2 regions of the Bacillus sp. NMTD17 genome follow, and region 2 is predicted to be linked to the other one. Evidence: predicted binding sites of a transcription regulator. Region 2 holds the regulator's gene; the other holds the start of a gene.
What was found. Region 2 encodes Rex, which represses fermentation and respiration genes when NADH is low (regulators of the CRP and FNR family bind a similar motif). Its sites were predicted from a motif close to TTGTGAAATATTTCACAA; they were not measured.

Region 1 (5,832 bases), on a different contig from region 2:
ACGTCCCAGCCATGACAGATTTGAATGCATAATATAAAGCATACCACCCGTTTAAAGAAAAAACGGGTGGTTTTTTGATTTTATGATGAATGCTGCTGAAGGGTTTGATAGACAGCTTCCGTCAAGATCTCAATGCCGGTAAAGATAGCAGAGCGGTCGAATGTCATATATGGATGATGTAGACCGGGCTCTAGATCACAGCCTAAACCAAGCATCGTGGATTTGATATGCGGAACCTTTGCTGCATAAAAGTGAAAATCCTCTCCGCCTGTCGTGACGATCGGGGGATCGAGCTGCTCTTTGCCTAAAATCTGTTCAATTGCATTAGACATGATCTGGACAGCTTCCTCATTTAAGGTTGCGGCAGGCAGACGGTGATCGGTTGAAAGTGTAATGGAAGCGCCAAAGGCATCCGCTACAGCATGTACGGCTCTTTCAATTTCTTTTTCTAGTTCATCCATCACATCATTTGTTTGTGCCCTGACATCTAATGTAAAAGAAGCTTTGCCAGGGATGATGTTTGAACTGCCCCCGCCAGCATGTAGGTTGGTCATTTTTACAGAATGTGCAACTCTTGGGTCGACATGGATATGCGCGAGTCTCTGCACGAGGGTAGAAGCCACTTCAATGACGTTGACCCCAAGATGCGGGCGTGCACCGTGGGCTTCCTCTCCAATAATTGTGCCGATGTAATGATTACTCGATCCATGTAAAATTGCAGGTGCACAGCGTCCGTTTAATGTTTCTTGAATTGGGCGCACATGCACTCCGTATAAGTAATCAACGTCTGCTAACATACCTTTTTCAATCATTTTCAGCGCGCCGCCGCCTTTTTCCTCAGCAGGCTGAAAAATGAAGCGGATGGTGCCGTTCGGGAGCTCCTTTTCCTTTAATGCCATGAAGGCGCCGAGAGCCATTGTCATGTGTGCATCGTGACCACATGAATGATTGGGTTGAAACTCACCATCTACTTCCTGCCAAAGTGCATCAATATCGGCTCTCACAGCGACCACTGGTGCGCCTTCTCCAATTTCACCAATCACTCCTGTACAGTCGTCAAATGTTCGAGTCTTGCAGCCCATTTTTTTTAATATGCCTTCAAGATAAGCCGTCGTATTCGTTTCTTCCCAGCTTATTTCTGGGTGGGCGTGCAGGTGTTCAAAGATGTCTGTCACGGTCTGTTGCATTTCGTTTGTCAAAGTTGTCATGAGTAGCCTCCTTGCTGACAGAAAATCTGCCAAAACATTCTTTTAGTGAAATAATATTGATCTTAAATATCATCAGTGTTTATAATATAACACATCATTTGATTATTCTGAAAATTAAGTGAAATTCCGATCGGGACAAAGGGGTTTTGACACATGAAAACAGCGGCAGTATCAGCACCAGAGAAACAAAAACGAAAACTTCAAATGCCGGATGCGTATGTTCTCTTATTTATCATTGCGCTCATTTGTACCATTGCAACGTATTTTGTACCAGCGGGTGAGTTTGACCGAAAGACATCAGGGGAAATCACAACAGCTGTTCCTGGTAGCTATCACCGCATTGATCAATCACCCGTAAGTCCCGTTGGCTTTTTTACAGCCATTCAGGAAGGGATGGTAGGGTCCTCTTCTATTATTTTTCTCATTCTATTTACTGGCGGAACCATTGCCATTTTGGAGAAAACAGGTGCCATTAACGGAATGATTCACCATGTCATCAGCAGGTTTCAAACGAAGCAATTATTGTTTATTTGTATTGTTGGAGGATTATTTTCGGTGCTTGGAACGACCGGCATTGTCGTGAATTCTGTTATAGGATTTATTCCAATCGGGATTATTGTGGCAAGGTCCTTGAAATGGGACGCTGTGGCAGGAGCAGCGGTCATTTACATCGGCTGTTATGCTGGATTTAACGCAACCATTTTGTCTCCATCTCCACTAGGTTTATCTCAAACGATTGCAGAGCTGCCGATCTTTTCTGGCATTGGCCTGCGTGTCATTATTTATCTTTGCTTTCTTATATCTAGTATTGTGTACATCTATTTATATACAAGACGCCTGAAGAATAAAGAAAAGGGAAGTCTTCTTGGTGATCAATGGTTTCCTGCGAAGGGGCTTGGCGGATCTGATGCAGAATCTGTGGACAAGCCTGCATTTACCGGCAGACATAAGCTGATTTTAGCGGTGTGCGGATTGTCTCTTGGGGGCTTCTTATATGGCGCGCTTCAGCTTGGCTGGACCGATAAGGAAATGGCAGGTGTGTTCATTTTTATGGCCATTGCTGCTGGATTGCTTGGCGGATTAGCAGCCAATGATATTGCGAAAACATTTATTGTCGGCTGTCAAAGCCTTGTGTACGGCGCACTCATTGTCGGAATGGCACGCTGCATTTCTGTCATTTTAGAAAACGGTAAGCTGCTTGATACAGTGGTCAATGGCTTGGCGAGTATGCTGACAGGATTTAGTCCAATTGCTGGTGCGATTGGGATGTATATTGCGAGTGCACTTCTTCACTTTTTGATTTCATCAGGATCAGGAGAAGCGGTTGTCTTTATTCCAATTCTTGCGCCACTGGCTGATTTAATGGGCATCACAAGACAGGTAGCTGTTGAAGCGGTTATGCTTGGCGAAGGGGTGGTCAACTGTATCAATCCGACGTCAGGTGTGTTGATGGCTGTGCTTGCTGCAAGTGGTATTCCTTATGTGAAGTGGCTGCGTTTTATGGTACCGCTTGCGCTCATTTGGTTTGTCATTGGTCTTGTCTTTATTTGTATCGGCGTTATGATCAACTGGGGACCTTATTAAACATGTATAAAGCTGCTGACAATTGTTTGGCAGCTTTTTTCTTGTGGAAATATGCATGGAGACAGCGCTTTGAAAGCACAATAAGTGTGTTCACAAATTCGCTACATATTTTTTTTGAGCAACCCCCTTGCAAAAGTTTGTGAAGTATTGCACAATAAGAATGTGAAATACTTCACATACGAAAAACAACCTAGTTTTACTCAGGAGGATGAGATAAATGACAAACGAAAAAGTAAACAAAGTAGCACTTATTGGAGCAGGTTTTGTAGGCAGCAGTTATGCCTTTACATTAATAAATCAAGCGATCACAGATGAATTGGTTGTCATCGATTTAAATCAAGATAAAGCAATGGGTGACGTCATGGATTTGAACCACGGGAAAGCATTTGCTCCGCATCCTGTGAATACATGGTATGGAGATTATGAGGATTGTAAGGATGCAGACATTGTATGTATCTGTGCTGGTGCGAACCAAAAGCCAGGTGAAACGAGACTTGACCTTGTTGAGAAAAATTTAAATATATTTAAAGGCATTGTAGACAATGTGATGAAAAGTGGATTCGATGGTATTTTCTTAGTCGCCACGAACCCTGTTGATATTTTGACATATGCCACTTGGAAATTCAGTGGCCTGCCAAAAGAGCGAGTGATTGGCAGTGGAACCACACTTGATACTGCAAGATTTAGATACATGCTCAGTGAGTACTTTGAAGCAGCGGCACACAATGTGCATGCGTACATCATTGGAGAGCATGGGGATACAGAGCTTGCTGTGTGGAGTCATGCGAATATCGGAAGTGTACCCATTACAGAATTAATGAAGAGAAATGATCAATACAAACAAGAAGATTTAGATGAGATGATGGAAAATGTCCGCCATGCCGCTTACCAAATCATTGAGAAAAAAGGCGCCACTTACTACGGCGTAGCGATGAGTTTGGCCCGCATTACAAGAGCGATCCTGCACAATGAAAACAGTATTTTGACCGTTAGCACTTACTTAGATGGAGAGTATGGAGCAGAAGATGTCTACATTGGTGTACCTGCCCTTGTGAATCGAAATGGCGCAACAGAAGTGATGGAGCTTGCACTTAATGATACAGAAAAAGAACAATTCGCACACAGTGTGAATGTGTTAAAAGAGATTTTGGCTCCTCATTTTTAATCAAAAGCAACCTATCTGAGCAGAAAAGGATGAATCACTATGTGGCAGCAAATATATAATCCGTTTGGTAATGAGTTCGTGAGTGCATTGGTAGCAATGCTTCCAATTTTGTTTTTCCTGCTTGCATTAACTGTATTTAAGTTAAAAGGTGTTTTAGCCGCTTGTTTTACCTTAATCGTCAGCTTTGTAACAGCTGTTTTCTTCTTTCATATGCCAATTGAAAAGGCATTATCTGCTGTGCTGCTCGGTATATCTAATGGGCTGTGGCCGATTGGATATATCGTCATCATGGCGGTATGGCTCTATAAAATTGCTGTGAAATCTGGTAAATTCGATGTCATTCGTTCTAGTATTGCAGGAATCTCTCAAGATCAACGTCTTCAGCTCTTATTAATTGGTTTTAGTTTTAACGCATTTTTAGAGGGAGCCGCTGGGTTTGGTGTACCGATTGCGATCAGTGCCGCTCTCTTAACAGAGCTTGGGTTTAAACCGCTGAAAGCTGCGATGCTCTGCTTAATTGCCAATGCTGCGTCTGGCGCATTTGGTGCTGTGGGTATCCCAGTCATTACAGGGGCGCAAATGGGCAATATGACGCCGCTTGCGTTATCTCAAACCCTTGTGTATACGATACCGTTTATTTCATTCTGTATTCCGTTCCTCCTCATTCTCATTGTGGACGGATTCAAAGGGATTAAAGAAACGCTCCCTGCCTTGCTTGTTGTAAGTGGAAGCTATGCCATTTTACAAGCTGTCACAATGGTGACAATGGGTCCTGAGCTTGCCAATATTATTTCAGCTTTAGCAAGTATGGGCATTTTGGCTTTATTTCTTCGAAAATGGCAGCCGAAACACATTTATCGTGAAGAAGGAGCACCAGCCATTGAACAGAAACAAACGTATCGCGGCATTGAAGTGCTGAAAGCATGGTCTCCGTTCTATATTTTAACCGCCGTTATTACGGTATGGAGTCTGCCAGCATTTAAAGCATTGTTTGCTGCAGGAGGCCCGCTCAACTGGACGACGATTTTAGTGAAGATGCCGTTTTTGCATCAGCAAATTGTGAAATTACCACCAATTGCACAAACAGAAACACCTATTGATGCAATCTTTAAAATTGATGTCATCAGTGCAACGGGTACTGCCATTCTGATTGCGGTGATGCTGACAGGGTTGTTTAGCAGACATATTACATTAACAGAAGGCGCTGCCTGCTTAAAAGCATCAGTGAAAGAGCTTTGGGTACCTGTTCTTACCATTTGTTTTGTCATGGGCTTTGCCAACTTGGCGAACTTCGCTGGACTAAGTTCAGCCATTGGGCTTGCACTTGCCAAAACAGGCGATTTGTTCCCGCTTGTCAGCCCGGTGCTTGGCTGGATCGGGGTGTTTATTACAGGATCTGTCGTGAGTAACAACGCCTTATTCGGCAACCTTCAAGCGGTCACTGCTTCTCAAATCGGCTCACAGGCAGGTTTGTTAATCGGGGCAAATACAACTGGCGGGGTCATGGCAAAATTAATTTCTCCACAATCCATTGCCATAGCTACAGCAGCTGTTGGAGAAACAGGTAAAGAATCTGAGCTCTTCCAAAAGACTGTGAAGTACAGCTTCATCCTGCTCGTTATTGTGTGTATATGGACATTCATTCTTGCTCAATTTGTATAGGTTTAAAAAAAGACTGAGACAGCTCTCAGTCACAGCGTGTAGATAAACCCTCGCATTCTTTGTCAGGTCTGTGCTCCGGTGCTCACGAATGTAAAATTCGCTCCGCTCCGGTGCTCGCCTTTCCTAGACTGCAAAGGTTTTCTATCACGCTGCAAGAAGGAAGACAAAGGGCTAAAACAAAGATCATTTTAGCCCTTTGTCAACAAAAAAGAC
Region 2 (5,832 bases):
TACTATCTAAGTCCAAATGGTTCGTAGGCTCATCAAGTATTAGGAAATTGGCTTTTTGGAGCATCAGCTTTGCCAGGGCAAGCCGGGCTTTTTCTCCACCGCTTAATGCATGAACGGGCTTTAAGACGTCATCACCAGAAAAAAGGAAATTCCCTAAACATGTCCGAATTTCTTTTTCATTCATATGAGGATAGTCATCCCAAAGCTCATTGAGCACTTTTTTGGAGGATGTCAGTTTGGCTTGTTCTTGGTCATAGTAGCCGATCGTGACATGAGATCCAAAGGTGATGTCGCCTTTTACAGGCGTTAATGTGTTCGTTAACGTTTTTAAAAGGGTTGATTTCCCGATCCCGTTAGGACCAATGAGTGCCACGCTATCCTCACGTTTGATCTGAAAAGAAAGGGAGGATAGGAGCGGTGTTTTTTCATCATAACGAATGTCGAGATCATGTACCTTCAGCACATCATTGCCGCTTTGTCTCGTAATATCAAAATGAAAGTTTGCGGATTTTTCATCACCTAATGGCTTATCTAAACGATCCATCCGTTCCAGCTGCTTGCGTCTGCTCTGAGCGCGCTTTGTGGTTGAGGCTCTTGCCAGGTTGCGATCTACGAAGTCTTGGAGCTTTGAGATTTCTCCTTGTTGCTTTTCGTAGAGCTTCATATCACGCTCTAGCTGCTCAGCTTTCAGTTCAAGATACTTACTATAGTTGCCTGCGAACTTTTTCATGGCAGTTCTTGAGACTTCATACACATGGTTCACCACTTTGTCTAAGAAGTAGCGGTCATGGGACACGATCAGAATGGCGCCTGTATAATTTTGCAAATATTGCTCCAGCCATGATAAGGTATCAATATCTAAATGGTTGGTCGGCTCGTCCAGAATTAAGAGTTCTGGTTTCATTAATAAGAGCTTTCCAAGCGCTAGACGGGTTTTCTGGCCGCCGCTTAAGGATTGAACGGTTGTCTCATCTTCAAAGTGACTAAAGCCCAGCCCATGAAGAATGGAGCGGACATCTGCTTCGTATTGATAGCCGCCTTGATCTTTAAATTCCTGCTGCAGTCTGTCATAGGTTTTCATGAGGGAATCCAGCTCAGAACCTGTGGAGGAAGCCATTTTCTCCTCAATGATTCTCATCTCTTGTTCTATCCCTTTTAAATGATCAAAAACCGATAATAATTCGTCTTTTAACGTACGTGTAGATGTCACATCGGTATGCTGTGCTAAATAGCCGATCGATAGGTCTTTCGGTTTGATGATCTCACCTTGCTCGTAAGACAATTGACCGGCAATGATTTTCAAAAGCGTGGATTTGCCTGCGCCGTTACGACCTACAATGGCAATCCGATCCCTTGCTTTGACTTCTAATTTTATATTCGTTAAAACGGTATCAGCACCAAACGATTTGGACAGCTGATTCACTTGTAGAATCATCATGTAACTTCACCTCTGCTATAATATGTTAAGTGTAGCTTATCAGCAGTAAACCGGCAAATGTTACATACAATCGCCATATTCAAATGAAAGACAGATAGGAAAAAATAGTGTATCATTTGAGTGAGGGAGCGTTGAAAGATGAGTCAATTTAGCCACTTTAACGAACAGGGAAGAGCAAAGATGGTCGACATTAGTGACAAATCGTCTACAGTGAGAACCGCCGTTGCTGCTTCAAGCGTTCGTATGATAAAAGAAGTGTTTCATAAAATACAACAACGTGAAATTGGAAAAGGGGATGTGCTGTCTGTTGCACAGGTTGCTGGCATCATGGCAGCAAAGCAAACATCTACCATCATTCCAATGTGTCATCCGCTTGCACTAAAAGGCGTGGATATCTCCTTTGATTGGGAGGAAGACGGAAATGCGTACATTCTGAACATACAAGTACAGGTGAAAACAAAAGGAAGTACGGGTGTGGAGATGGAAGCGCTCACTTCTGCTTCAGTATGTGCACTGACCGTTTACGACATGTGCAAAGCGATTGATAAAGGCATGATCATCGGTCCTACCTATTTAATTGAAAAGACAGGCGGGAAAAACGGTGATTTTCACAGAGCATCTGATATTTAAGTTGGAGGACCTTATATGAATATAGATCAGTCAAAAATTCCACAAGCGACAGCCAAACGTTTGCCGCTATATTACCGTTTTTTAAAAAATCTGCATGCATCAGGAAAACAAAGGGTGTCATCGGCAGAGCTTAGTGATGCAGTCAAAGTGGATTCTGCCACCATTCGCCGAGATTTTTCGTACTTTGGTGCACTTGGGAAGAAAGGGTATGGCTATAATGTCGATTACCTCTTGACCTTCTTCAGAAAGACACTTGACCAAGATGAAATGACCAATGTCATGCTCATCGGTGTCGGGAATTTAGGGACTGCTTTTTTACACTATAATTTCATCAAAAATAATAATACAAAAATTTCAATGGCTTTTGACGTCAATGAGAGTAAAATAGGAAGTGAGATAGGCGGCGTGCCTGTCTATGATTTGGATAAGCTTGAAGAGCATGTTCAAGAGGTAGGAGATATTCCTGTTGCCATTTTGACAGTACCTGCCGTAGCAGCTCAATCCATTACAGATCGTTTGATTGCCCTTGGCATCAAAGGAATCCTTAACTTTACGCCGGCTCGATTGAATGTGCCGGAACACATTCGAATTCATCATATAGATTTGGCGGTTGAACTTCAGTCTCTTGTGTATTTCTTAAAGCATTACTCTGTTACACAGGAGGATTGACGAAAAGGGGTAAAGGGGGTGGAGCAAATGGGTCCGATTGGTCCTGGAAGTTTGGTTCTGATTGCGATTGTTGCGCTCATTATTTTTGGGCCGAAAAAGCTTCCTCAATTAGGAAGAGCAGCAGGAGATACATTACGTGAATTTAAAAATGCCACAAAAGGTTTAGCTGATGATCAGGAAGAAAATAAGAAAAAAGAAGATCAGTAGAATAGGATGAGCTTCATGAATGTCAAAGATATGCCGCTTATGGAGCATATTGTGGAACTGCGAAAACGTTTAGTGATCATTGCGATGTTTTTTGTTTCCTTTATGGTGGCAGGTTTTTTTCTCGCTAAGCCGGTCATTGTGTATTTACAAAATACGGATGAAGCGGCGACACTGACGCTGAACGCGTTTAAGCTCACAGATCCTCTGTACGTGTTTATGCAGTTCGCATTTGTCATTGCTTTGGTTTTGACGTGTCCCGTGATTTTATATCAGCTATGGGCATTTGTGAGTCCTGGCTTATATGATAAAGAAAGAAAGGTGACACTTGCTTACATTCCGATTGCACTTCTTTTATTTTTGAGCGGTGTGGCTTTCTCTTATTTTATTTTGTTTCCCTTTGTCGTCGATTTTCTGATGCGGATGTCGAATGATTTAAATGTAGAGCAAGTGATTGGGATTCATGAGTATTTTACATTTCTGATGCAGTTAACACTTCCATTTGGCTTTTTGTTTCAGATGCCCGTTGTGTTGATGTTTCTCACAAGACTTGGCATCATCACACCGATGTTTTTATCAAAAATACGGAAGTATGCCTATTTTGTCCTCCTTGTCATTGCCGCACTGATTACACCGCCAGAGATCGTTTCTCACCTCATGGTTACCTTGCCGATGCTCGTTTTGTACGAAGTGAGTATTGTCATTTCGAGAGTGACCTATCGCAAAATGCAGCAAACAGAGACAGAGGAGAAAGAAAATTATGATGTCTCATAAAAAAGCATCGTGATCCAAATAAGGGTCACGATGCTTTTTCTATTGTGAAAGGAATTGATTGATCGCTTGAAATAGATGTTGATAATAGGCAGGCTCATGCGGGACAAAATCTTGTACACAGACTACTCTGTTTTCCTCACGTTGTTCTTCGGCTTCATCCACTTCAAAGCCCTCCAGATGAATATTTTCACATTTTCTCATGAAAAGCTGCTGTGCATCCATTAGCTTTGCTCTGTAAAGTCCAGCGACTTCTTCTTTTTGTAATTGAACGTTCATCTCTTCTTCTTGATGAATGTAAAGATATACATGGCTAAATTCACGATCGATGAAATTTGGCAGATGGATTTCATCCTGTATAACTCCTGCAAAGTTCAGATCCTCAAAAGGGATAGAAAGACCAAGCTCTTCTTTTACCTCTCTCATACCGTCAGAAGGCTGTTCATTTGCAAGAAGGTGGCCTGCTGCTGTGATATCAAACAGAGCAGGAAAATCTTTTTTTGCGGGGCTTCTTAGCTGAAAATAGAGATACACGGTGTCATGTTCCTTTTTGAGAAGCCAGAAATGAAAGGTTTCGTGCCAAAGGCCTTGGGCGTGGATATCTGAACGGGGTGCAACTCCAATCGCTTCATGCTGCTCATTTAAGATGTTCAGTTTTTCTTGTTCCATGAAAACTTGTCCTCCATAAAAAAACCATTTTCCAGAGATTAGAAAATGGTTTTTGATTTATTTTTGCTGCTGTTTTTTGAGTTTGACAGAGAAGGCAAACATTTTAAACGCGATATTGATATTATAGGCCGCAAACACCATCAGCAAAATGCTGTAAAATGACCACATGTCACCTGGATTTTGAATGGCCATATAGGTGAAAGCAACACCTACGGCAAAATAAATGACGCCCCATACGACAGGGTTTCTCATGAGAAAAAGCCTCCAATAATCATTTGCATTGTTTGAGATTGTTCTTCAATCATTTTTCTTACTGGCTCAATCTGCACAAGAATGACGAGCGAGTTCATCAGCATATGAGCTCCGATTGGAACAATGATTCGTTTTGTTTTCGCATATAAAAAGGCAAAGGTAAAGCCCATCGCAGTATAAAGTAAGATATGAGCAAAATCATTGTGTACAGCTGCGAATACCACTGAACTGACAAGCGCTCCAATAAAGAAGTTCGTTTTTTCATAAATCACACCAAAAATGATTTTTCGGAAAATGATTTCCTCTAATATCGGTCCAATCAGGGCGATGACAATTACAAGCCATGGAACTGCATCCATAATGGATAAGATGGCTTGAGTATTTTCGGATTCACGGCCAATGCCAAATGCATATTGTTCAATCGCTCCTGCAATCGATTGTGCAAAGAGGGAAAGAAAGAAACCGCCAATGATCCAGGCGATAGCTACCCCGACTGAAACCGGTGCTTCATTTCGAAGTGAAGCTTTTGGCACAGTCCGAAGAATGAGCAGAATAATGATTAATCCGATACAGAAGCTGATGATTGTCCATGTTCCTGACAATTTAGAGAGCTCTGTTTGTGTCATCGGTGTCTGAATGAATCCTAACCATTTCATGATGAACACATAAGGAATCGCAGAAACCTGCACCAATATATACGTTAAGATGATGTACCAATATTGTTTTTTCAAGTAACGAAAACCCCTTTACTAAAAGAACTAGATTTATTGTAACACAAGTCTTCTTTTTCGATGAAAAGGAAAGAATCTGAGTTGAAAAAAGATCATGAAAGCGTAAAAATTTTTAAAGGTTTTTACTTGAAATTACAGAAGACATTCTTTATTATAATAAATGTGTTAGCACTCACTGGTGATGAGTGCTAAAAAAAGACTACATATAAAAATTGAGGAGGTTGTTTCTTATGTTAAAGCCATTAGGCGATCGCGTAATCATTGAACTCGTTGAATCTGAGGAAAAAACCGCTAGCGGTATTGTGTTACCGGATTCTGCAAAAGAAAAACCGCAAGAAGGTAAAATTGTTGCAGCAGGTTCAGGTCGTGTACTTGAAAGTGGTGAGCGCGTTGCGTTAGAAGTAAACACAGGCGACCGCATTATCTTCTCAAAATATGCAGGCACTGAAGTGAAATATGAAGGCAAAG

Region 1: C6347_RS13165 (L-lactate dehydrogenase) is a predicted target of Rex. The motif match lies at 2,953-2,970, and genes of this name have one in related genera.

What each region holds. Positions count from the first base shown of each region.
Region 1 covers NZ_PVRH01000004.1:140,925-146,756, forward strand. Annotated here, with positions in the region: gene C6347_RS13150 (SDR family oxidoreductase) at 1-32, shown strand, start outside; gene C6347_RS13155 (M20 peptidase aminoacylase family protein) at 81-1,208, opposite strand; gene C6347_RS13160 (YfcC family protein) at 1,362-2,792, shown strand; gene C6347_RS13165 (L-lactate dehydrogenase) at 3,010-3,957, shown strand; gene C6347_RS13170 (L-lactate permease) at 3,997-5,619, shown strand.
Region 2 covers NZ_PVRH01000006.1:299,684-305,515, reverse strand. Annotated here, with positions in the region: gene C6347_RS17500 (ABC-F family ATP-binding cassette domain-containing protein) at 1-1,438, opposite strand, end outside; gene moaC (cyclic pyranopterin monophosphate synthase MoaC) at 1,577-2,068, shown strand; gene C6347_RS17490 (redox-sensing transcriptional repressor Rex) at 2,084-2,737, shown strand; gene C6347_RS17485 (twin-arginine translocase TatA/TatE family subunit) at 2,765-2,944, shown strand; gene tatC (twin-arginine translocase subunit TatC) at 2,951-3,715, shown strand; gene C6347_RS17475 (NUDIX hydrolase) at 3,755-4,381, opposite strand; gene C6347_RS17470 (YdiK family protein) at 4,439-4,633, opposite strand; gene C6347_RS17465 (CPBP family intramembrane glutamic endopeptidase) at 4,630-5,364, opposite strand; gene groES (co-chaperone GroES) at 5,595-5,832, shown strand, end outside.